DNA from 4 places in the Micromonospora sp. CPCC 206060 genome. Region 1 is predicted to be linked to each of the others. Evidence: riboswitches for the same ligand, from Rfam matches in the RefSeq annotation. Region 1 holds a riboswitch; each other region holds the start of a gene.
What was found. Region 1 has a riboswitch for cyclic di-AMP ahead of V6U90_RS20240 (coiled-coil domain-containing protein). Riboswitches for the same ligand answer to the same signal wherever they lie in the genome.
Positions count from the first base shown of each region.

Region 2: it holds a riboswitch for cyclic di-AMP, as region 1 does, so the genes downstream of both, V6U90_RS01400 (coiled-coil domain-containing protein) here and V6U90_RS20240 (coiled-coil domain-containing protein) in region 1, are expected to answer to the same signal.
Region 3: it holds a riboswitch for cyclic di-AMP, as region 1 does, so the genes downstream of both, V6U90_RS05440 (C40 family peptidase) here and V6U90_RS20240 (coiled-coil domain-containing protein) in region 1, are expected to answer to the same signal.
Region 4: it holds a riboswitch for cyclic di-AMP, as region 1 does, so the genes downstream of both, V6U90_RS14425 (C39 family peptidase) here and V6U90_RS20240 (coiled-coil domain-containing protein) in region 1, are expected to answer to the same signal.

Region 1 is NZ_JBAKHU010000033.1:23,653-28,817, forward strand. It holds gene V6U90_RS20230 (bifunctional 4-hydroxy-2-oxoglutarate aldolase/2-dehydro-3-deoxy-phosphogluconate aldolase) at 1-252, shown strand, start outside; gene V6U90_RS20235 (SMP-30/gluconolactonase/LRE family protein) at 383-1,261, opposite strand; gene V6U90_RS20240 (coiled-coil domain-containing protein) at 1,398-2,411, opposite strand; cyclic di-AMP (ydaO/yuaA leader) riboswitch at 2,416-2,546, opposite strand; gene V6U90_RS20245 (YibE/F family protein) at 2,729-4,063, opposite strand; gene V6U90_RS20250 (hypothetical protein) at 4,464-4,808, shown strand; gene V6U90_RS20255 (ATP-binding protein) at 4,902-5,165, opposite strand, start outside.
Region 2 is NZ_JBAKHU010000001.1:304,878-310,042, reverse strand. It holds gene V6U90_RS01420 (hypothetical protein) at 1-354, opposite strand, end outside; gene V6U90_RS01415 (hypothetical protein) at 505-651, opposite strand; gene V6U90_RS01410 (STAS domain-containing protein) at 1,089-1,454, shown strand; gene V6U90_RS01405 (SRPBCC family protein) at 1,648-2,094, shown strand; gene V6U90_RS01400 (coiled-coil domain-containing protein) at 2,186-3,250, opposite strand; cyclic di-AMP (ydaO/yuaA leader) riboswitch at 3,255-3,383, opposite strand; gene V6U90_RS01395 (cation diffusion facilitator family transporter) at 3,650-4,564, opposite strand; gene V6U90_RS01390 (HelD family protein) at 4,652-5,165, opposite strand, start outside.
Region 3 is NZ_JBAKHU010000004.1:8,900-14,064, reverse strand. It holds gene V6U90_RS05445 (N-acetylmuramoyl-L-alanine amidase) at 1-1,920, opposite strand, end outside; cyclic di-AMP (ydaO/yuaA leader) riboswitch at 2,240-2,379, shown strand; gene V6U90_RS05440 (C40 family peptidase) at 2,392-3,432, shown strand; gene dcd (dCTP deaminase) at 3,519-4,097, opposite strand; gene V6U90_RS05430 (pyridoxamine 5'-phosphate oxidase family protein) at 4,198-4,827, shown strand; gene V6U90_RS05425 (zinc metalloprotease) at 4,858-5,165, opposite strand, start outside.
Region 4 is NZ_JBAKHU010000018.1:55,508-60,672, forward strand. It holds gene V6U90_RS14420 (alpha/beta fold hydrolase) at 1-670, opposite strand, end outside; gene V6U90_RS14425 (C39 family peptidase) at 832-1,689, opposite strand; cyclic di-AMP (ydaO/yuaA leader) riboswitch at 1,996-2,139, opposite strand; gene trpA (tryptophan synthase subunit alpha) at 2,357-3,166, opposite strand; gene trpB (tryptophan synthase subunit beta) at 3,163-4,434, opposite strand; gene V6U90_RS14440 (hypothetical protein) at 4,722-4,973, opposite strand; gene V6U90_RS14445 (hypothetical protein) at 5,030-5,165, opposite strand, start outside.

The DNA.
Region 1 (5,165 bases):
ACGGAGGCCCAGCGGGCGCTCCGCGCCGGTTGCCACTGGGCGAAGGCGTTCCCCGCCTCGGCGCTCGGCCCGGAGTGGATCGCGGGGGTCCTCGGCCCCTTTCCCCGGCTGCGCATCGTCGCCACCGGCGGGGTGCGACCGGGCGACGCCCCGGGCTATCTGGCGGCCGGGGCGGCGATGGTGGCGCTCGGCGCGGCGCTGGCCGACCCGGCGGCGCTGCCGGCCCTGCGCCCGCTGCTGCCGTCGACCTGACCGGCCGCGTCGTCGCGGGTACCGCCTACCCATCCTCGTGCCGCGCGGCACCATCGCGCCACTTACCTCGGTGGCCGGCGCACCTGCGTGGCGCCGGCAGCCAGCTAGGCCCCGGCCGACCAGCCGGCCATCACCGCAGCGGCGGTCGGCCGCGCCACGGGTGGGCCGCCGGCCCGCCGACCCCGGCATCGACCGCGAAGATCCGGCCGGCGTCCGGCTGCGCGGCCCGCTGGGCGGCGTCGAGACCGTGGTACGCGGTGGTGACCAGCAGCGTGGAGCCGGCGAACGCCACCGCGGTGGGGCGGGCCACCGGCAGTCGCACCTCGGCGAGCAGTCGGCCGTCCGGCGCGTACCGGTGCACCGCCCAGCCGTCCCAGACCGCCACCCAGATGCCGCCCTCGTCGTCGACCGCCAGCCCGTCCGGGTTGCCGCCGGCCACCCGGGTCACCGTCCGGCGCCGGCCCAGGCTGCCGTCGGGGTGCACGTCGAACGACTCCAGGCTGCGGGCCGGCAGGGTGTCGATGTAGTACATGGTCGTGCCGTCGGCGGTGAAGCCGATGCCGTTGGAGACGGTCACCCCGGTCAGGGCCACGTGTACCGACCCGTCGGTGTCCAGCCGGTGGAGCCGGGCCACCGGTTGACGGAGCCGGCTCTGCGAGCCGCAGTGGAACCGTCCGGCGGGGTCGCAGGCGCCGTCGTTCATCTGGCCGTGGTCGGCGGCCAGGCCGGCGTGCAGCACCGTGCGCGTGCCGTCCTCGGCGAGGTGCACGAAGCCGTCGGTGACGGCCACCAGCCAGCCCGCACCGGGCGCGGCGAGCGGGGCGACGGCACCGACCGGCTCACCGAGGTCGTACCTGCCGACCGGTACCAGCGTGCCGCCGGACAGGCGGCTGCGGTGCAGGGTGTGACCGGCGATGTCCACGAAGATCAGCTCGCCGGTCCGGGGGTCGAGTCGCGGCCCTTCACCCTGCTGATAGGCGTGCAGAGAGACGGCATCGGCAGTCAACATGTGCAAGAGCATTGCATGAACGTCGGTGTCGGGGAAGCGCACGTGGCAGTTGACCCGGGGTCGTCGGGCCGGTACGCCGAAGGGCCGCCCCGCACGGTCTCCCGGCCGGACGGCCCCTCGGCGTACCGGTGCGTCGTTACAGCAGCGACACGTGCACGTGGTCGGTATGGTCCGACGGCCCGCTGTAGGACTTCCAGCCGGTCGCCGGGAACCAGATCTGCTTGTACCAGATCACGTAGTAGATACCGAGCCGGTCGGCGTTCCGGACCAGGAACGCCGTCAGGTCGTTGCCGTACTTCTTCGTGTCGTTGTTGTACGCCGACCGGAAGCCACTGTTCATCAGCGACCAGTCGCAGGCCCGGCCCTTGGGGTGCTCCCAGGGGCCGCCGGGCCGGTAGCAACCGACGAAGCGGTTGAAGCCGGCCCGCTTGACCTCCTTGTACATGTGCAGGGTGCGTGGGGTGACACAGCCGCCGGTGGTCGGGTCGTTCTCGCTGCACGACTCCGGCCGCCAGTCACCGTCCGCGTCCCGGCCGGGGGCCATCCGGGCGACCGGCGAGGTGGCGACCACCATGCCTCCGGTCAGCCCCGGACCGCCCAGCAGCGCCAGCGCCTTCTCCGCGTCACGCTTCTGCTTGGCGATGATGTTCCGCTGCTTCTGCTGCTCGCGGACCTCGGCGTCCAGGGCCAACTTCGCCTGCTCGGCGTCGTTCTTGGCCTGCTGGACCTTGGCCAGCTTCTGCGCGTTCACCATGTTCAGTTCGTCGAGCGCGGCGGCGCGCTCAACGAACGAGTCCGGCGAACCGCTGTCCAGGAGGAAGGCCATCGCGCCGATCCGGCCGGACCGGTACGACTGTGCGGCGATCTGCCCGACCTGGGGGGCGAGCGCGTCCAGTTCGGCCTGGGCGCGCCGGACCTCCCAAGCGAGCGCCTTCTGGCGTTCCTCGGACTTCTTCAACCTCGCCGTAGCCTGCGCATAGCTGCGGTTGGTTGATTCCAGCACGTCGCTGAGCAGAGGTGTGTCGTCCTCGTGCCCCGACGGTTTCGGCGCCGAGGGCGCGGCTGTCGCCGGCAGGGGCCCGGAGACGATGGCCAGGGCGGCGAATACGGCCACCACAGGTCTTAACCAGCGGCGCAGGGGTGCCGTCACATCATTCCCTTCCGTTGACCGCCGACCGGGTTAGCTGACGGGTTCGGAGCGGAAGTGGCCCCGACCGCTGACGCGGATTCACCCCAGGTACCTGGTTCCCCGGCTCGTCCTTCGACGATTGGGCGGTGGCACCGCAGACGCCGCTCGCGCCTTCGGCGGTGACCGGCAGCGAGGTTACCCGAGACCCGACCCGGTGATCCACGCGGGAAGCCCCTTAAAACCGTTATTTCGCACAAGGTGTCCGAGGGTAGTGGCACGGTCTACAGAACCATCAGCCGATGGTCACGCTGCGGAAATGGAGAGTGTCGTCTGCGTGTTCATTCCGGCGCCGTCCAGTCGGCGGTGTCCCGGTCCGTGGTGGAGCGGCCAGCGGTACGCGGCTGGCTCAGGGCCTCCAACGCCTCGTCACGCTCGGTAGTGGATCGGGGCGCGGGGAGGCTGCCGCCGTCGGTCTCGGCGGTGGACGCGGCCCGCCGGCCCGCCGTGCTGACCAGCGCCGCCAGGCCGGTGGTCAGCGGTACCGCAGCGATCAGCCCGAGCGTCGCCACGCCGCTGCGGACGATCTCCTGGGCCAGGAACTCACTGGTCAGGATCTGCCCGACCGGACGCGAATCGGCGACGAGCAGGAGCAGCAGCGGCAGCGACGCGCCCGCATAGGCCAGCACGATGGTGTTGACCGTGGAGGCGATGTGCGCCCGGCCGACCCGGGTCGCCGCCCGGTAGAGCTGGAGCCGGGAGAGTCCCGGGTTGGCGTGGGCCAGTTCGGTCACCGTCGCCGCCTGGGTGACGGTGACATCGTCGAGCACCCCGAGCGAACCGATGATGATCCCGGCCAGCAGGATGCCGCGCAGGTCGATGTCGGCCTGGAGCATCGACAGCGTGGTGGCGTCCTCGCTGCCGTACCCGGTCAGATGGGTCGCGGCGGTGGCGACGGCGCCGAGCACGCCGGTGAGTACCAGGCTGCCCAGCGTCCCGAGCACCGCGACCGAGGTCTGGGCGGTGACCCCGTGGGTCAGGTAGAGCACCACGAACATGATCAGTGCCGCGCCCACGACCGCGACCAGCAGCGGGGACCGGCCGGCGCTGATCCCCGGCAGCACGAAGGTCAGCAGGATGGCGAAGCTGGCACCCAGTCCGGCCAGTGCGGCCAGACCCCGCCAGCGCCCGAACGCCACGATGGCGGCGGCGAACACCGCGGCCAGCCAGAGCAGCGGCTCGCCACGCTGGTGCTCGGCGATGTTGTAGCTGGTCGCCTCCGGATCGGCCGGATCAATCAACTCCACCAGGATGATCTCGTCGCCGACGGCGACGGACGGTGCTCCCGGACCGGCCGGTACCGGTGCCTCGACCTCGTGGCCCGCGTCCGGTCCGTCCCCGACCCGGACCGTGACCGTGCCGCAGGGCCCCTGCGGACCCGGCGGGGCCCCCTCCGGGGTGGCCTCGGGCGGCGGGCACGGTTCGGTCACCACCCGGGTGACCGTGCCGTGGTGGCGTGGCACGTCGTCAACGCCGTCCAGGGTCGGGGTGTCCCGCGGCCAGAGCACCCCGGCGGCGACCACCGTGGCCACGAAGAGCGGCACCACGGTCGCGAGCAGGATCCGGCGCACCCGGGGTGGGGTGGGTCGAGCGGCACGGGTGTGGTCGGCGCCCATCGGTCTCCAGTGGTTCAGTCGGGTACGGGTCGGCCTGCCGGCCCACCCTTGTCGGTGCTCCACTTGAGCAGGTCCGATCGTCTCACGGGTCTCGCTACTGCTCGTAGTGGGTCCGGACGGGCCGGCACCGGCTGGTTCCCCGGTCGGCTGGCGAGGGGCGACGGGTGGTCCGCCGTCAGCCGCCACTCGGTTACCGAGCGTAATTGAGGGGGGTGTTGGCCGTGCGATCTCGGCGGTCTTCGTGGCGCGGGCGTATCCGTACCGCAATGTCTGTTCGGGAAATTTATTGTCGTCTTTCTGACACGCGGGGTCGGCGCCGGATATGGACGACAATTGTCGGGTGGAGAACGGGCGGAATCACCGGGACGGTTGGGGAATCGGGCGCACCCTACGGCCACCGATGCCGGGTGCCGTGCTGACCACCGTGGTCATCTTCGGAATTCTGGCGGTCCTTTTCATCCTGGCCGCGTTCCTGCACATGCTGGTCGAGGATGGCACACTGGCCGCCGGGATCTTCTTCGTGACATTGGCGCTGGCCTGTGCCGCCGTCGCCGCCGGACTGGTACAGCGTCGGCCCTGGTCCGGCCATCTCGTTCTCGTGCTCTCCGGACTGCTCTTCGCGGCCTCCCTCGGTGTGTTCGGCGCGATCACCATTGTCGGCGTCGGCCTGGTGGTCTGGGTTCTCTGGGCACTGAACCGACGGGAGTCCCGGGAATGGCTGGCCGTCCGCGCCCGTCGGCGCTGACCACGCTCCGGGATCTTCGGGCCGTTGATCCGATGACCGGTTGCCGGGGCGCACGGGAGGCGGGTCTACCCTCCGGTGCGCCCCGGCCCTTCGTCAACCGGCCCGCGCGACGACCTCCTCCGGGGTGAGTGGCGCCTTCGGGTGGTGGGTCAGGCAGAGTGGGACGTCGACCTTGACGAACCGGAAGCCCTCCCCGGCGGCGTAGAACTGACCGCTGCGCATCAGCCCGATGTCGGGCAGTCGGCCGCCCTTGGCCTGGGCCAGTTCGCGGGCCGCCTCGATCTGGGCCGGCGCGTTCAGCAACCCGAAGAACTGCGTGGTCGCGTTGCCGGAGATCTGGTTGTGCAGTCCCTTCGG
Region 2 (5,165 bases), on a different contig from region 1:
GACCCGGCGTAGTTCCGGGTCACGGCTGGCCGCCGCTCGCGCGGCCGAGCCGGCGGCCCAGCCGATCGCGGCGCCCAGCACCCCGGCGCCGATGATCCACGCCCAGGGCAGCGCCGGCCGCCGCCCGGCGAGGGCGTCGAACGCCCGGCTGGCCCGGCGCCATGCCTCGTCGGCGGCGGCACCGACCCGGTCGCCGGCCTCGTCGGCCAGGTGGGAGGTGCCCCGTCCGGTCGACCGCGCGGTGTCGCGAAGGCTGTCCCCGGCGGAGTGCACCGCCGAGGCCAGCTGCTGCCAGGCCTGGTCGGTGATGCGCTCGGTCTTGGTCCGGCGGTCCAGCAGGTTGCTCCCGAACATGGCGGTACCTCCTCGGATGCCGACAGCAGCGGCCACTTCGGACAGGGGGCTGTTCGGCGCGGATGTGGTTACGTCCTCCGAGGTGCCCGCGCGGGTTCTGCCGCAAACCCGCGATCACCCAGGGGAGTCGGCCGCGAGCGGGTCAGGTCCTCAGTTGACCACGACGACCGCCACACCACGGGCGAAGTCGTCGTCATCGTTGTCGTCGTCGTCATCCCCGCCACCACCGAACCCACAGGCCAGCACGAGCGCGAGCAACGCACCCACGCCCGCCAACCCCAGCAGTCTCCGCAGCATGAACAGCCTCCCGGGTGAGTGGGTATCCCTTGCCGTCGATGCTAGTCGCCGTACCGGCCGGGCGCTGACGTCGGGGCGAGTCCACCCGGTCCGATCAGGTGGCCGGACCGCCGGGGTGCCCTCCACCACACGGCTGACCGGTGCCCGGCGGGCGGGGGCGTCCGGACATCGCCGGCCCGGCCTGCGGGTGCGGCTGGGGTTCGGCGGCTACTCTGGTGCGGCCGGACGAGTGCTGTCCGGAATGGTCTCAGAACCCCCGGCTGGCCGAAATTTTTGGGGCTTATCATGCTTAATGTCCGTCTTGTGGCACTTCGTGAGGCCCGATTCGGCGAATTGCTCATCCCGGGGGGTGGCGACCGAGGGCGGGGGAGGAATACTCTCGGTCGCGGCCCGCGTACTGATGAGGCGCCCGGTTGCGGGCGAGTGGAGGTGCTCGCGTGAGCCTGTCGATCGTGAAGACTGTCCTGCCCGGTGGGGTCGTTCAGATCTCGCCGCGTGGCGAAATCGATGTCGACACCGCGTACGAGGTCAAGGAAGCTGTCGCCGAGGTGCTGGCGAAGGGCCGACCGGCGCGGATCGAGTTGAACATGCGCCTCGTCACCTTCATCGACTCGGTCGGTATCAGCGCCATGGTCGCCGGTTTCCAGACCGCCGGGGTCAGTGGCGTCAAGCTCGTGGTGACCGAGCCCAGCCGGTTCGTGCACCGGCAACTCTGGGTCACCGGGCTGCTCGGTCTCTTCGGCGCCCCGGAGCCCTACTTCGCTGGCGCCAACGCCGCCGAGGCGAAGACCACCGGAGTCTGAGCCCCCGGGTCCTACCGGCCCCCTGGCGCCACCCCCGGCTGCCTGTCATGCTCATCCTGCCCGGCTGCCGTCGCGGCCGGCACCGGAGCGCGTCGCTGTCCGCCGCCGTCCCGGCACCAGCCGTCGTCCCGGCACCCTGCGGCGGTCGCCCGTACCGGTGCGCGGCCCGGCGGCCCGGCAGTCAGGAGGCACGGTGCGCGGACAGGACACCTTCACCTACACGGTCCAGGCGCGCTGCACCCCGGCGACCGCCTCGGCACTGCTGGCCGACCTGACCCGTCAGGTCGAGCTGCACCCGCTGATCGTCCGGGTCACCCCCCGACCGACCCGCCCGGGGGCCCGGGCGAGCTACATGATCACGGACCGGGTGGCCCTCGGCCCGCTCCGGCTGCCCATCTCGTACCAGGCCGACGTGCTGACCGCGAGCACCGAGGAGGTCGTGGTGGTGGCCCGGCAGTGGAGCGGCACCCGGGTCCGGAACCACGCCCGGATCCGGACCGAGGCGCCGGACCAGGTGCGCATCGACGTGGAGATCAGCATTGCCGCGCCCGCCCCGCTCCTCGGGTACGCGCTGCGCCAGGCCCGGGCGGCGCACCTGTGCCTCGCCGCCCGCCTTGGCGCGGCACTCGACGGCGCCTGAGGCCGCCACCGGCTCACTGCCGGGTGGGGCCCTACCCCCGGGTACGCCGGTGGCCGGCTGGAGTAGCTCCGACCGGCCACCGGGCGCGTCGTCAGTAGACGGAGAGGTGCACGTGGTTGGTGTGGTCGCTGGACGGATCGCCACCCGCCCCGCTGTACGACTTCCAACCGCTGCTGGGCAGCCAGATCTGCTTGTACCAGATCACGTAGAGCACGCCGAGCCGGCTGGCGTTCTTCACGAAGTACGCGGCGAGGTTGTTCCCGTACGTCCGGTCGCCACCGGTGGCCGCCCCGCCGAAGCCGCTCTTCTGCGCGGCGAAGTCGCAGGCCCGCCCCTTCGGGTGTTCCCCCGAACTGCCGTTGCGGAAGCAGGACACGTACCGGGTGAACCCGGCCGCCTTGGCCTGGTTGAGGGCGTGCAGGGTGCGTGGGGTGATGCACCCCGACGTGGTCGGGTCGTTGACGCTGCACGACTCGCTCGGCCAGGAGCCGTCCGGATTGCGCGGTGCCGGCTTGGCCGAGGCCGAGGTGGTGGAGGCGGGACCACTGGATCCGCTGCTGCTGGAGCGGCCGGCCACCAGCAGTGCCCGCTCGGCCTGCTGCTTGCGCTTGGCCATGATCGCGACCTGCTTGCGCTGCTCGGTGACCTCCCTGTCCAGGGCGGTCTTGGCCCGGGTCTGCAGGTCACGGGTCTCCATCAGGTCGCGCAGTTGCCGGTCCTCGTGCGCGGCGACCGCGTCGAGGGCGGCGGCCCGGTCCAGGAAACTGTCCGGTGACCCGCTGCCGAGCAGCGCAGAGATGGTGCCGAGCCGGCCGGTCCGGTACGCCACGCCGGCCATCTCGCCGACCTTGGCGTTGCGGACGGTCAAGTCCGCCTCGATGACCTTGAGCTGGCCGGTCAGTTCCTGCTGGCGTTTGCTCGACTTGTCGAGGGCGGCCTTGGCGTCGAGGAAGCCCTTGCTGGCTGCTTCGAGCTGGGCCCGGAGGGCCGGCGTGCCCCCTTCGTCGTCGGTGCCCGGGGCCGGTGCCGCGAGGGCGGTACCGACCGGAACGGCGGCCTGTGCGCCGGGGACCGGCGCCGTCACGACCCCGAGGGCGAGGGTCGCGGCGAGCAGGGCTGCCATCCGGGCGGTGGTACGTCGTGCGGATATCGGCATACAGATGTCCTTCCGTCAGCCGCCGACCGGGTTAGCTGACGGGTTCGGGACGGAAGATCCCTACCGCTGACGCGGATACACCCCAGGTACGTGGTTCCCCGGCTCGCACGAGGCGATTAGGCGGCGGCCACCGCAGGCGCCGGAGGGCGCCGCCCGGCGGGGGCCGGTGGTGAGCCTACCGGGGTCGGTGGGTACGCCGCAGCGCCTGAATGGGCGCTACGGGCTCTTCCTACCCACTTGTCCGGCATGTTCCGGACAATACCCCTGAAAGATTTAAGGTGCCGCTAAACCCGGGAGATTGACCCCGGTGCGCCTCCGGTGCCGGGTGTCCGATCGACGCCCGATTCATCCCGGCTGTCGACCGTCGGTCCGTCGGTCCCCACGCTGCGGATCGCGGCCTCACCACTCCATCCGACCGCAGGCCCCGGTGGCGGCGCCGGGCTCGATCTGGAGGGTGGCGTGCTCGATGTGGAACTCGTCGTGCAGGGCGGTCCGGGCCGCGGTGAGTACCGTGCCCACCTCGGCGCCCGGGTCGATGGTCAGGTGCGCCGAGGCTACCTCCATGCCCGAGGTCAGCGTCCAGACGTGCAGGTCGTGCACGTCGGACACCCCGGGTACCGCGCAGAGCCGGTCCCGGACCGCCGGGACCTGGAGGTGCTCCGGTGCCGCCTGCACCAGGATCCGGACGGCGGCCCGGCCGAGCCGCCAGGTGCGGGGCAGGATGAAGACCGCGATGGCCACCGCGACCAGCGGGTCGGCCCACCACCAGTCGGCGACCGCGATCAGCACGGCGGCGACGATGACGCCGACCGAGCCGAGCAGGTCGCCGACCACCTCCAGGTACGCGCCGCGCAGGTTGATGTTCTCCTCGGCGCCCGGCCGGAGCAGCGCGAACGCGCCGATGTTGGCGAGCAGGCCGAGCAGCGCGACGAACAGCACCGGGCCGGCGGGCACCTCCGACGGCGTGCCGAAGCGCTGCACCGCCTCGATCAGCACGTAGACCGCCACGCCGGAGAGGAGCACCGCGTTGGCCAGCGCGGCCAGTACCTCCAGCCGGTAGAGGCCGAAGGTCCGCTGCGGGTCGTCGGCGGCGCGCCGGGCGGCGGTGATCGCGGCGAGCGCCATCCCGATGCCGAGCACGTCGGTGAACATGTGCCCCGCGTCGGAGAGCAGCGCCAGCGAGCCGGTGGCCAGAGCGGTCACCGCCTCCACCAGCATCAGGCCGCTGAGCAGGGCGAACGCCGCCCACAGCCGACCCCGGTGCTGGTGGGGGGCGTTACGCGCCTGCCCGTGGTGATGATGACCGCCGCCCACGTACCCACCCTCCCGCCGATGCCCTGCCGCCGCTCCAACCTATGCTCATATTGCTATGTGTTCAACCAACTGACGGTGAATACTTTGTCACTCACTTCGGGTCGAGGGCATGGCAGCCTCCGGGTCGAGGGTGGTGAGCCGCTGGGTGGCCCGGGACAGCGCCACATAGAGGGTGCGTACCCCCGACTCCGAATCCGCCCGGATCTCACCCGGCGCCACCAGCACCACGCCGTCGTACTCCATGCCCTTGGCCTGGAGGCTGGTCACCACCTGCAACCGGGGGTCGGCCAGCCCGGTCAGCCAGGAGGCCACCTCGTCCCGGCGGGGCACCGGCGTGATCACCCCGACCGTCCCCTCCACCTCGGCGAGCAGCACGGCCGTCGCCTCGACGGTCGCGGCGGCCAACTCGGCGGCCGGCACGGTACGTCGCACCGGGGCGACCCCGGTGGCCCGGACCGCCCGGGGCAGCACCAGCTCCGGGTGCACCTCGCGGATCGTCTCGGCGGCCACCGCGAAGATCTCCGCCGGGTTGCGGTAGTTGGTGGAGAGGGTGAACTCGTGCCGCTTGCGCCGGCCCAGCGCCTTGTCCCGGGCCCGGATC
Region 3 (5,165 bases), on a different contig from region 1:
CACCCGGTGACCGAACTGGATCTGCACGTAGCGGTTCTCGCCCCGGATCACCGTCCAGTCGCCCGGCGAGGAACCGTCGAACGTGGTGGCCCGGTAGTACTCGCCGGGCACGACGTTGCCGACGGCGTACCGCTGGCCGGCGGAGAGGGTGTACTGCAACGGCGAGATCGGCTGGTACGGCACGCCGGGCGGATAGGCTGCCGCCTCCGGGTACGCCCGGCCGTACACCGGGATGGTCGCCTTCCCCGGCTTCGGGGTGGCCACCATGCCCACCGTCCACTCTGCGGTCGGCGCGTCCGCCGGGTTGTGGAACCACGCCTTCTGGCCGAGGTACCAGACCGCCGTCCAGTCACCCTGCCGGTCCGCGATGACGTACGTCTGACCGGTCGACGCGCGTGCCCCGTGGTCCGAGATGTGCATCGTGTTCGGGGTACCGTCCGGACGCAGCGCGATGTCGTTGACCAGCGGTGCGTTGTGGTCCGGTGCGCTGCGCAGGATCACCGACGACGAGCCGCGCGGGGTGCACGGCACACCGGCCCGGACGCAGCCGGTGAAGGCCGGCTTGTTGGTGGCGAAGTCGGGCGCGATCCGCACCATGCCCGTCGCCGGGGTGCCGGTGTTGACTTCCGGGGCCTTCATCAGGTCGAAGTAGTGGTCCCAGTCCCAGTACGGCCCCGGGTCCCAGTGCATGCCGCGCACGGTCGACGCGACGGTACCCGGCACGTTGTCGTGGCCGATGATGTGCTGCCGGTCCAGCGGGATGCCGAGCCGCAACGCCAGGTGCCGGACCAGCTTCGCCGAGGTCCGGTACATCGCCTCGGTGTACCAGGTGCCCTGGGCGGCGAAGCCCTCGTGCTCCAGGCCGATGGACTTGGCGTTGACGTACCAGTTGCCGGCGTGCCAGCCGACGTCCTTTGCCTTCACGTGCTGGGCGATGTGCCCGTCCACCGAACGCAGCGAGTAGTGCCAGCTCACGTAGGTCGGGTCCTGGACCAGCTTGAGGGTGGTCGCCCAGGTCGCCTCGGTGTCGTGGATGAGGATGTACTCGATCTTCTGCCGGGCCGGCCGGTCGGACAGGTCGTGGTTGCCGTAGTCGCCGCCACCGAGCTCCTGGTAGGGGGCCGGGATCCACTCGCAGGAGATGTCGAGCGGGCACTCCAGCCCGTCCGGACGCTCCAGCCTGCGCAGCCCGAGCCGGTCCAGCCAGGACCGCTCCGGGGTGATGTCGGCCCGGGCGACGAGGGCCACCTGCTGCCCGTCGTCGGTGCGCCGGCTGACCCCGGTACGGATCGTGTCGTACACCTGGTCGGCGAAGGCCGCCGCCGCGTCGGCGCTGTCCGCGCCCGCGTACCGGGCCACCGCGCCGTACCAGGCGGCCGGGTTGCTGTCACTGCCCGTCGGCCCGGCCAGGCTCCGCTGGTACGACGCCAGCAGGGCGGCGCCACCCCGGATGTTGACGGCCGGCTCGGCCCGCAGCGACTCCTCGGCGGCGCCGGTGAGCCCGGCGGCGGCGTCCAGCGTCTGCAACGACGCGGCCGGCGGTGCCGGACTGTCCGTCCCGGTACCGGCCCGGCTTGGCCGGGAGTCGTCACCGCGCGGGTCCTCGTCACCGGAGTCGTGGTGGTGCCCGGGGAGGGAGAGCACGTACTCGGCGTCGGTGAGGTGCATCGGGCCGAAGCCGCCGCTGGTGCTCGGGGTGCCCGCGTTGGTATCCCAACGGGACTGGAGGTAGGAGACGCCGAGCAGGACGCTCTCCGGTACGCCGTACTCCGCTGCTGCGGCGGCGTACTCCTGCTGCCGGGTCGGGGCGGTCGAGCCGGCGGCCGGGGCCGTCGCGGTGAGTGGGACGAGCGTCGCGGCGCCGGCCACGACGGCGCTGAGCAGGATCCGTCTGCTCGTCGGTACGTTCGGGCGAAGCATCGAACCTCCATTCGGGGGGGGGATGGGTCAGTCCGTCGTCACCCTCGCGCGTGCCGGGACGTTCGTCAACAGATTCCGACGAGACCGGTGCCAGTGAAATTTATCTTCGCTCCCCGTCGGGGGCCGCCGCGTTCCAGAATCGCCGCGTCCCGCCCCCGACCTGTCGAGGAATCGTCACGTCCAGCGGGCCGCCGTGTCGGGTCGAGTGTCCGCCATGTGGATGGAATCGAGGGGTGTCGCAGCTTGCGACCATCCGGCGGCCTTCTCTAGTGTGGTCATTTGTCGAGACGGCAGCAGGTCACCCAGCCCGGGTGGCATCGGCTCGACACCGCCGAATCGCTCGCCTGGCGAGCCGGGGACCCAGTGCACCACCGGGGTGAATCCGCAGTCCTGCGGTAGGGCGCCTCCCTTCCCGCCCGAACCCGTCAGCTAACCCGGTAGGCGGTAGGGGAAGAAGGAGTTAAGGCCTCGGTGGCACACCATGCCCCGCGGTCGACGTCCACCCGACCGGCTCCCGCCGGCCGGCGGACGATCGCACCGCGCCCACGCTGGTCTCGCATATCCACCGCACTCGCCGCCCTCATCGGGTTCGCCGTCATCCTGACCGGCGGAGCCACCGCGGCACACGCCGAACCCTCGATCGCCGAGATCGAGAAGCAGATCGACGAGGACTGGAACAAACTCGAACCGATCATCGAGAAGCACAACGCCACCCGCCAGGACCTCGCCGCCCGCCGCAAGCAGGCCGCCGCGCTCGCCCGACAGATCGAACCTCTGCAACTCCAGGTCGACCTCGCGATGAACAAGGTCAGCGCGCTCGCCGTCCGGGCGTACAAGGGTGAGAACACCTCGGCCCTGAACGCGATGCTCGCCGGCGGCTCACCCACCACGTTCGTCAGCCAACTGGAGATCCTCGACCAGTTCGCCAAGCGTCAGCAGGCGGACATCCAGGCGGTCGTCGAGCTCAAGCGGAAGCTCAGCGCCAAGAAGGAGCCACTGGACGCGCTGGTCGCCCAGCTCACCCGTACCGAAGCCGAGCTGGCCGCGAAGAAGAAGCAGATCAACGCCGAGATCGACCGGCTGCAGAAGCTCCGGATCCAGGTGTACGGCAACGGCGGCGGTGGCCCGCTGCGGCCCGCCCCCTGCCCGGCCACCTACCCCGGCGGCAAGGCCGGCATCGCGGTCAAGTTCGCCTGCGCCCAGATCGGCAAGCCGTACGTCTGGGGCGCCGAGGGGCCCAACTCGTACGACTGCTCCGGGCTCATGCTCGCCGCCTGGGCCAAGGCGGGCGTCTCCCTGCCGCACAACGCCGCCGCCCAGCGGCGAGCGGTGCCGAGCGTCAGCCGGTCCGAGCTACGCCCCGGTGACCTGGTCTTCTACTACAGCGACCTGCACCACGTCGGCATGTACGTCGGCGACGGCTGGCTGGTGCACGCCTCCCAGGCCGGCGAACCGGTCAAGATGAAGCGGGTCGACAACGGACCGATCCACAGCTACGGCCGCCCCGGCTGAGATTCGATGTAAGGAAGGGCCCCTTCTTAACGCTTTCGGTATAGGAAGGGGCCCTTCTTAACGCCTGTCGCCGGTGTGGCTGTCGCTCAGCGGGTCGGCCAGGTCCGCCAGTGCTGCCAGGCCCGGCTCGGTGTCGGGCCGCGCTGCCCCTGGTAACGCGAGCCGTAGACGGCCGACCCGTACGGATGGTCGGCCGGCGACGAGAGCCGGAAGATGCAGAGCTGCCCGATCTTCATGCCCGGCCAGAGCGTGATCGGCAGGTTCGCCACATTGGAGAGCTCCAGGGTGACGTGACCCGAGAAGCCGGGGTCGATGAAACCGGCCGTGGAGTGGGTCAACAGCCCCAACCGGCCCAGCGAGCTCTTGCCCTCCAGCCGTCCGGCGAGCTGGTTGCCGAGCGAGATCACCTCAAGGGTCGAGGCGAGCACGAACTCCCCGGGGTGCAGCACGAACGGTTCCCCGTCCGGTACGTCCACCAACGAGGTCAGGTCGTCCTGCTGCATCGCCGGGTCGATGTGCGTGTAGAGATGGTTGTTGAAGACACGGAACAGCCGGTCCAGGCGTACGTCGATACTCGACGGTTGCACCAGCGCGGGCTCGAACGGCTCCAGCGCGAGATTACCCGCCTCGATCTCCAGCACGAGGTCACGGTCGGAGAGCAGCACGGACACACCTTAGCGAGCCGCCCGGCCGGTACCTGCGTCGGCGTCGGGTCAAATGCCTGGTTGAGTGGGCGTTCGAACGTGTGTTCGATAGAATGAGGGCATGGCAACCTGGTCTGAATTCGCCGCTGACGAGCCCCGACTCGCCGACGGGATCCGCCACCTCATGCAGCAGTACGGGCCAGGTCTCGGCTATCTGGCGACGGTCCGCGCGGACGGTGGTCCCCGGGTGCACCCGGTGTCACCCGTTATCACCGAGGAGGGCCTCTTCTGTTTCGTCATCGACTCGCCGAAGCGGCGCGACCTGGAACGCGACGGGCGGTACGCGCTGCACTCGTTCCCGCCGGAGGAGAGTGACGACGAGGCGTACGTGGCCGGTCGTGCCCGACCGGTTACCGATCCGGCCCGGATCGCCCGCCTCGCCGACCGAGCGCATGCCACGCGGCAGGTCGACTGGCGGCTCTTCGAGCTCACCGTCGATGTGGCGATGCTCGCCCGACGCGGTGGTCAGGGTGATCCGGGCTCGCCGCACTCGCGCCCGGACGTGCAGGTGTGGCTGGATCCGACCGGAGCCGGAGCCGGAGCCGGAGCCGGAGCCGGAGCCGGAGCCGGAGCCGCCGGGCCCACGCCGCCGCCAGTCCGGCCGAGCCGACGTGGGCGGCACGCCCGCCATCCGATTGCGGAGACGCCGGTGCCTGTCCTGGTCCCAGAGACGCCGGTGCCGGCCCCGTGACACGGAGCCGGCACCGGACGGTGGTTGCGTTTACGCCGCGCGGTACGCGTTCCACGCGGTGATCATGCGAGCCGCCTGGCCGGCGGTGAACTCGTACATGCACGAGTCGTACGTGTAGTCCATGAAGTTGTGGATCGGATCGGCACCCGCGGTGGAGCAGGTGTCCCGGCCGGTCGGGCACTGGTAGGCCGGCGACGACTCAGCCGGGGTGTCCGAGACGCTGTCGCCCGAGCCGGAGCAGCCACCCTGGAAGGTGTGGTAGAGGTTCAGCCAGTGGCCGACCTCGTGGGTACCGGTGTCACCCTGGTTGTAGTTGGTGGCGGTACCACTCGGCAGCG
Region 4 (5,165 bases), on a different contig from region 1:
CCGGTACGCCGTACCCGGCGAGGTGGGCGTCGGTGACCATCGGATCGTGCTCACCCCGGGCCAGGGTCACCGGGCACCGGACGGCGCTGAGCAGCGCGGCCAAATCCGGCGCCCCGACACCGAACGCGGCCGGATCCATGGCGAGCCGCCAACGGCCGTCCTGCCCGACGAGCCCCGGGGCGACCGCCGGGTCCCCCGGATCGAGCAGTCCGGACAGGCCGGCGACCTTCAGGTACCGGTCGGCGGCCTCGTCCCGGGACGCGAACCAGGTCACCGGCCGCTGGGCGAGCTTGCCGGCCCGGGCCAGGTCGTCCCCGGTCCAGACGGTCTTGATGCCCAGCCCGACGACCTGTTCGACGGTGGGTCCACCGGGCCGGACGGCGAGGGCGAGCCCCACCACGCCGCCGAGGGAGTGCCCGAGGACCACCACCCGTTCGGCGGGGTCGAGCAGCTCGGCGACCCGGTCGGCGAGCGCGGTGAAGGAGTAGCCGGGCAGCGGCGCGGCGGCACCGTGGCCAGCCAGATCGGGGGCGAGCCAGCGGTCCGGCCAGTGCCGGTCGAGCAGCGGACGCCAACGGTGCCAGACGGCGCCGCTGCCCCCCATGCCGTGCAGCAGCACCAGCCGGGGCATCCGGGTCTCGCCGGTCGGGGAAGGTTCCGGGTCGGACATGTCGAGCAGTCTGCCACCGGCCCGGGGCACACCGGAACCGCCGGGAACGCCGGTCCCCGGGCGCGCACCGGGCGCCGACCCTGGTGGGTCGGCGCCCGGTGGTGGCGGTGCGGGGAGGAGGACCGCCGGATGGAACGCTGGTACGGCCTCGGGACGGGACGTCAGGCGGAGTAGCCCCGGGTCGCGATCCAGTTCGCCAGGGCGGTCGTGGCCAGCCAGTACGAGGCGGTGGCCGGGTCGGCCGAGTCCGAGATCTGCACGCTGCGCCCGTCGTCGGCGTAGCCGACCACGGCGATGTAGTGCCCGCCGGGGAAGGAGTGCCAGCCGCCCTCGGTGTCGGTCACCGAGCCGGCCACGTTGGCGACGACGGCGTACCCGTTGCTGACCGCCCGGACCACGTCGGCCTGGAGCTGGTCCTTCTGCGCCGACGTGGCGGCACCACCGGGGATCATCCGGGTGCGGTAGAAGTCGGTACCGGTCACGCTGTTGAGCACCCGGGTGGTGTCGTAGGCGGAATCGGTGCCGAACTCGTCGGTGTTGAGCGGGCCGGCGAGCGCGTCCTGGCTGCGCTCGATGCCCCGGACCGTCAGGGCGTTGCGCACCGCCGCCGGACCGCAGTAGTAGTAGGTGGTCTGCGCCTGGTAGTCGACGTCGAGCACCTTCTTCGCGGGCGGCTTCGGCTTCGTCGGCGTAGCCTTCACCGCAGCCTGCCGGACCGGCTTGGCGGCAGCGGACGGGGTACCTGTCGGCGCAGTCGTGGCCGACGCGGTCGGCGCCGGGGTGGTGGCAGCCGACGGGCGGGTCGCCCGGGAGACCCCGCCGGTGGTGGAGTCGTTCCGTTCGGCCACGGCGGCCACCGCCAGGTCGCCCCGGGTGGGCTCGTCGGTACGGGTCAGCAACAGACCGGTGGTCGAGGTGACGGCCAGGACGACAGCCGAAACGGCCGCGACCTGGTACGGGCGACGCGACGCGACGCGCGTCAACTGCTGCTTGAAGCGGTCTTTCACGTGATCCTCCACGGTTGGGTCGCGTCATCGGGGGTATGACGACGCGCCGGGCCCGCCGCTACGGCGACAGGCGGACGGGACGGTGCTGCCGGGAAGACGGATCCACCGATGTCAGGCGCACGCCGACCACACCACGGGGCAGAAGCTCACCGTGGTGCTGCGGGGTCGACCGGGGGGTGCGAAGGGGGAGGTGGTGACCGGGGCCACCGCCGGGGATCCGCCAGTCTCAGCAGCCGAGCGGTCGGATGGCGGCGGGGGTCGGTACGGCGCGACGGGGAGGGCCGGAAAGCGGCGGGGGGTGGTGCTGCACGGGTACGAAACTCCTTCCGATGCCGCCTACCGGGTTAGCTGACGGGTTCGGGCGGGAAGTCTGGCCCTACCGTGGACGTTGTGCTCCACGGATTCACCCCAGAGTGCGGTGGGTCCCCGGCTCGTGCGTGCACGACTCAGCGGGTCCGGCGCAGCGTCGCCCTCGGCGACCGGCAACCACACCGGACCGGGCCGACACTACTGGCCGCTTCTCCTGCTGCCAACCCCTCTGACCTGCCAAAACAGCAAGCCCGCCCGCGATTGGTGACGCATTGTCACCGTGACGGGCACCAATGGGCACGGGTGGCGCCGGAGGTACGGTTCGGGCCGAAAGTGCCCATCCGGCCCATCCGCACGACACAGGTCGGGATCAGGCGACAGCGGGCTGGGCCGACCGGACCCCGGCGGCGAGATCCGCGGCGACGGCGGTGACCGCCTCGACGGCGGCACGCCGGTCCGGGGCGTCCAGCATCGCGCGGACGAAGGCGGACCCGACGATCACGCCGTCGGCGAAGGACGCCACCTGGGCGGCCTGCGCCCCGTTGCTGACCCCGAGCCCCACGCAGACCGGCAGGTCCCCTGCCACGCGTACCCGGGCGACCAGGTCCTTCGCGCCGCCGCCGACCGCGCCGCGCTCACCGGTGACCCCCATCAGCGAGGCAGCGTAGACGAAGCCTCGCGACTCGGCGACGGTCATCGCGATCCGTTCCGGGGTTGAACTCGGCGCCACCAGGAACACCCGGTCCAGCCCGTGGGCGTCGGACGCGGCCCGCCACTCGGCCGCCTCGTCGGGAATCAGGTCAGGGGTGATCAGTCCGGACCCGCCCGCCCCGGCCAGGTCGGCGGCGAACCGCTCGACCCCGTACCGGTCGACCAGGTTCCAGTAGGTCATCACCAGCGCCGGTGCGCCCTCGTCGGCGACGCCCCGCACAGCGGTGAAGGCGTCGGCGGTGCGGGTACCGCCGGCCAGCGCGATCTCGGTGGCGCGCTGGATGACCGGGCCGTCCATCAGCGGGTCCGAGTACGGGATCCCGACCTCGACGATGTCCACCCCGGCGGCGACCATGGCACGCATCGCCGCGACCGAGGTCTCCACGTCGGGGAAGCCGACCGGCAGGTAGCCGATCAGGGCGGCCCGGCCCTCGGCCCGGGCCTGCTCGATGGTGCTACGGACGCTCACTTGGCCTGATCCTCTCTCACCACTGCCGCACCGTCGGAGTCCAGCAGCCCGAAGTACCGGCTGGCCGTGTCGACGTCCTTGTCCCCCCGGCCGGACAGGTTCACCAGGATCACGCCGTCCGGGCCGAGCCGGCGGCCCTCCCGGATCGCACCGGCGAGAGCGTGTGAACTCTCGATCGCCGGGATGATGCCCTCGGTGCGGCAGAGCAGGAGGAACGCCTCCATCGCCTCGGCGTCGGTGACCGGCTCGTACCGGCCCCGGCCGATCTCGTACAGCCACGCGTGGGCCGGGCCGACCCCGGGGTAGTCGAGGCCGGCGGAGATGCTGTGGCTCTCGATGGTCTGGCCGTCGGCGTCCTGGAGGATGAGGCTGCGGCTGCCGTGCAGGACACCCGCGCCACCACCGGTGATCGAGGCGGCGTGCCGCCCGGTCGCCACGCCCTCTCCCCCGGCCTCCAGGCCGAGCAGCTCGACCTCCGGGTCGTCGAGGAAGGCGTGGAAGATGCCGATCGCGTTGGAACCACCGCCGACGCAGGCACAGACCACGTCCGGCAGCCGGCCGACCAGGTCGAGCATCTGCTGTCGGGCCTCCTCGCCGATGATCCGCTGGAAGTCGCCGACCATGGACGGGAACGGGTGCGGACCGGCCACCGTACCGATCAGGTAGTGGGTGTTCTCGACGTTGGTGACCCAGTCCCGCATCGCCTCGTTCATCGCGTCCTTGAGGGTGCGCGAACCGGCGGTCACCGGGATGACCTCGGCTCCGAGCAGCCGCATCCGGGCCACGTTGAGCGCCTGGCGGCGGGTGTCCTCCTCGCCCATGTAGATCACGGCCTCCAGGCCGAGCAGGGCGGCGGCGGTGGCGGTGGCCACCCCGTGCTGGCCGGCGCCGGTCTCGGCGATCACCCGGGTCTTGCCCATCTGCACGGTGAGCAAAGCCTGGCCGAGCACGTTGTTGATTTTGTGTGAGCCGGTGTGGTTTAGGTCCTCGCGCTTGAGGACGATCCGCGCGCCCCCGGCGTGCCGGGCGAACCGGGGCACCTCGGTCAGGATGCTCGGCCGGCCCGAGTAGGTCCGGTGCAGTTCCGCGAGCCGGGCGGTGAAGTCGGGGTCGACGATCGCGGCCCGGTAGGCGGCGTCCAACTCCTCCAGGGCCGCGACCAGGGCCTCCGGTACGAACCGGCCACCGAACCGGCCGAAGTAGGGACCGGACTGGGCGGAGAGCGGCGTCGACGCCGCGGAGACGGGATTGTCCGAGGTCTGGGTCACGCGGTCCTCATCACTGGCTGGTCGTTCGGCGACTCGCTCCCGCCCGGTGGGCGGCACGGGCGCGGCAGGGCGCTCCCGTCGGGGAACCGCCGGCGGCCCGGTCGGCCGCCGCGCTCCGCCGGCCCGGACTGCGGGGTCTTGCCGCCCTGGGCCCGCCTGGCGCGTGGATGACGCACCACCGGATCGTACCGAGACCGGATGACCTGGGATCGACCGGGCGAGGATGACGCCGTACGGACTGGGCGGAACGGGGGATGCCCCGTCCCGCCACCATCGTCAACCCACCGTCATCCGATCTGCCGCTTGAGGTGGTAGCGGTGCACCTCGGTGCTGCCCTGGAGGTTGTTCACGTCCTCCTCGGCGGTGACCAGCTCCCAGCCCTCGGCCCCGGCCCGGTTCAGGTGGGCGATGGCCGTGTCGGCGTAGTCGGTGACATCCCGGCGCGACCCGTCCGGGCCGTACCAGTGGTAGGTGAGCCGCCAGGCCTGTCCGGAGACCTCGCGACGGCGGACCAACAGTGCGTACTCCCAGGCGACCATCCGTCCATTATGGCCAACCATCTACCCACCGTGCGGTCGGGGTTACGACGCGTCGCTCAACCAGCCCGGACGGTACGCCACCGGGTGCCCGGCCGCCACCGGCGGACCGGGGCGGCGGCGGTGCGGTCCGGGGCCGGACCGGGTACCGGCACGGAGCACGCCTGGTGGGCCCGGACCGCCGCCACGAACGCC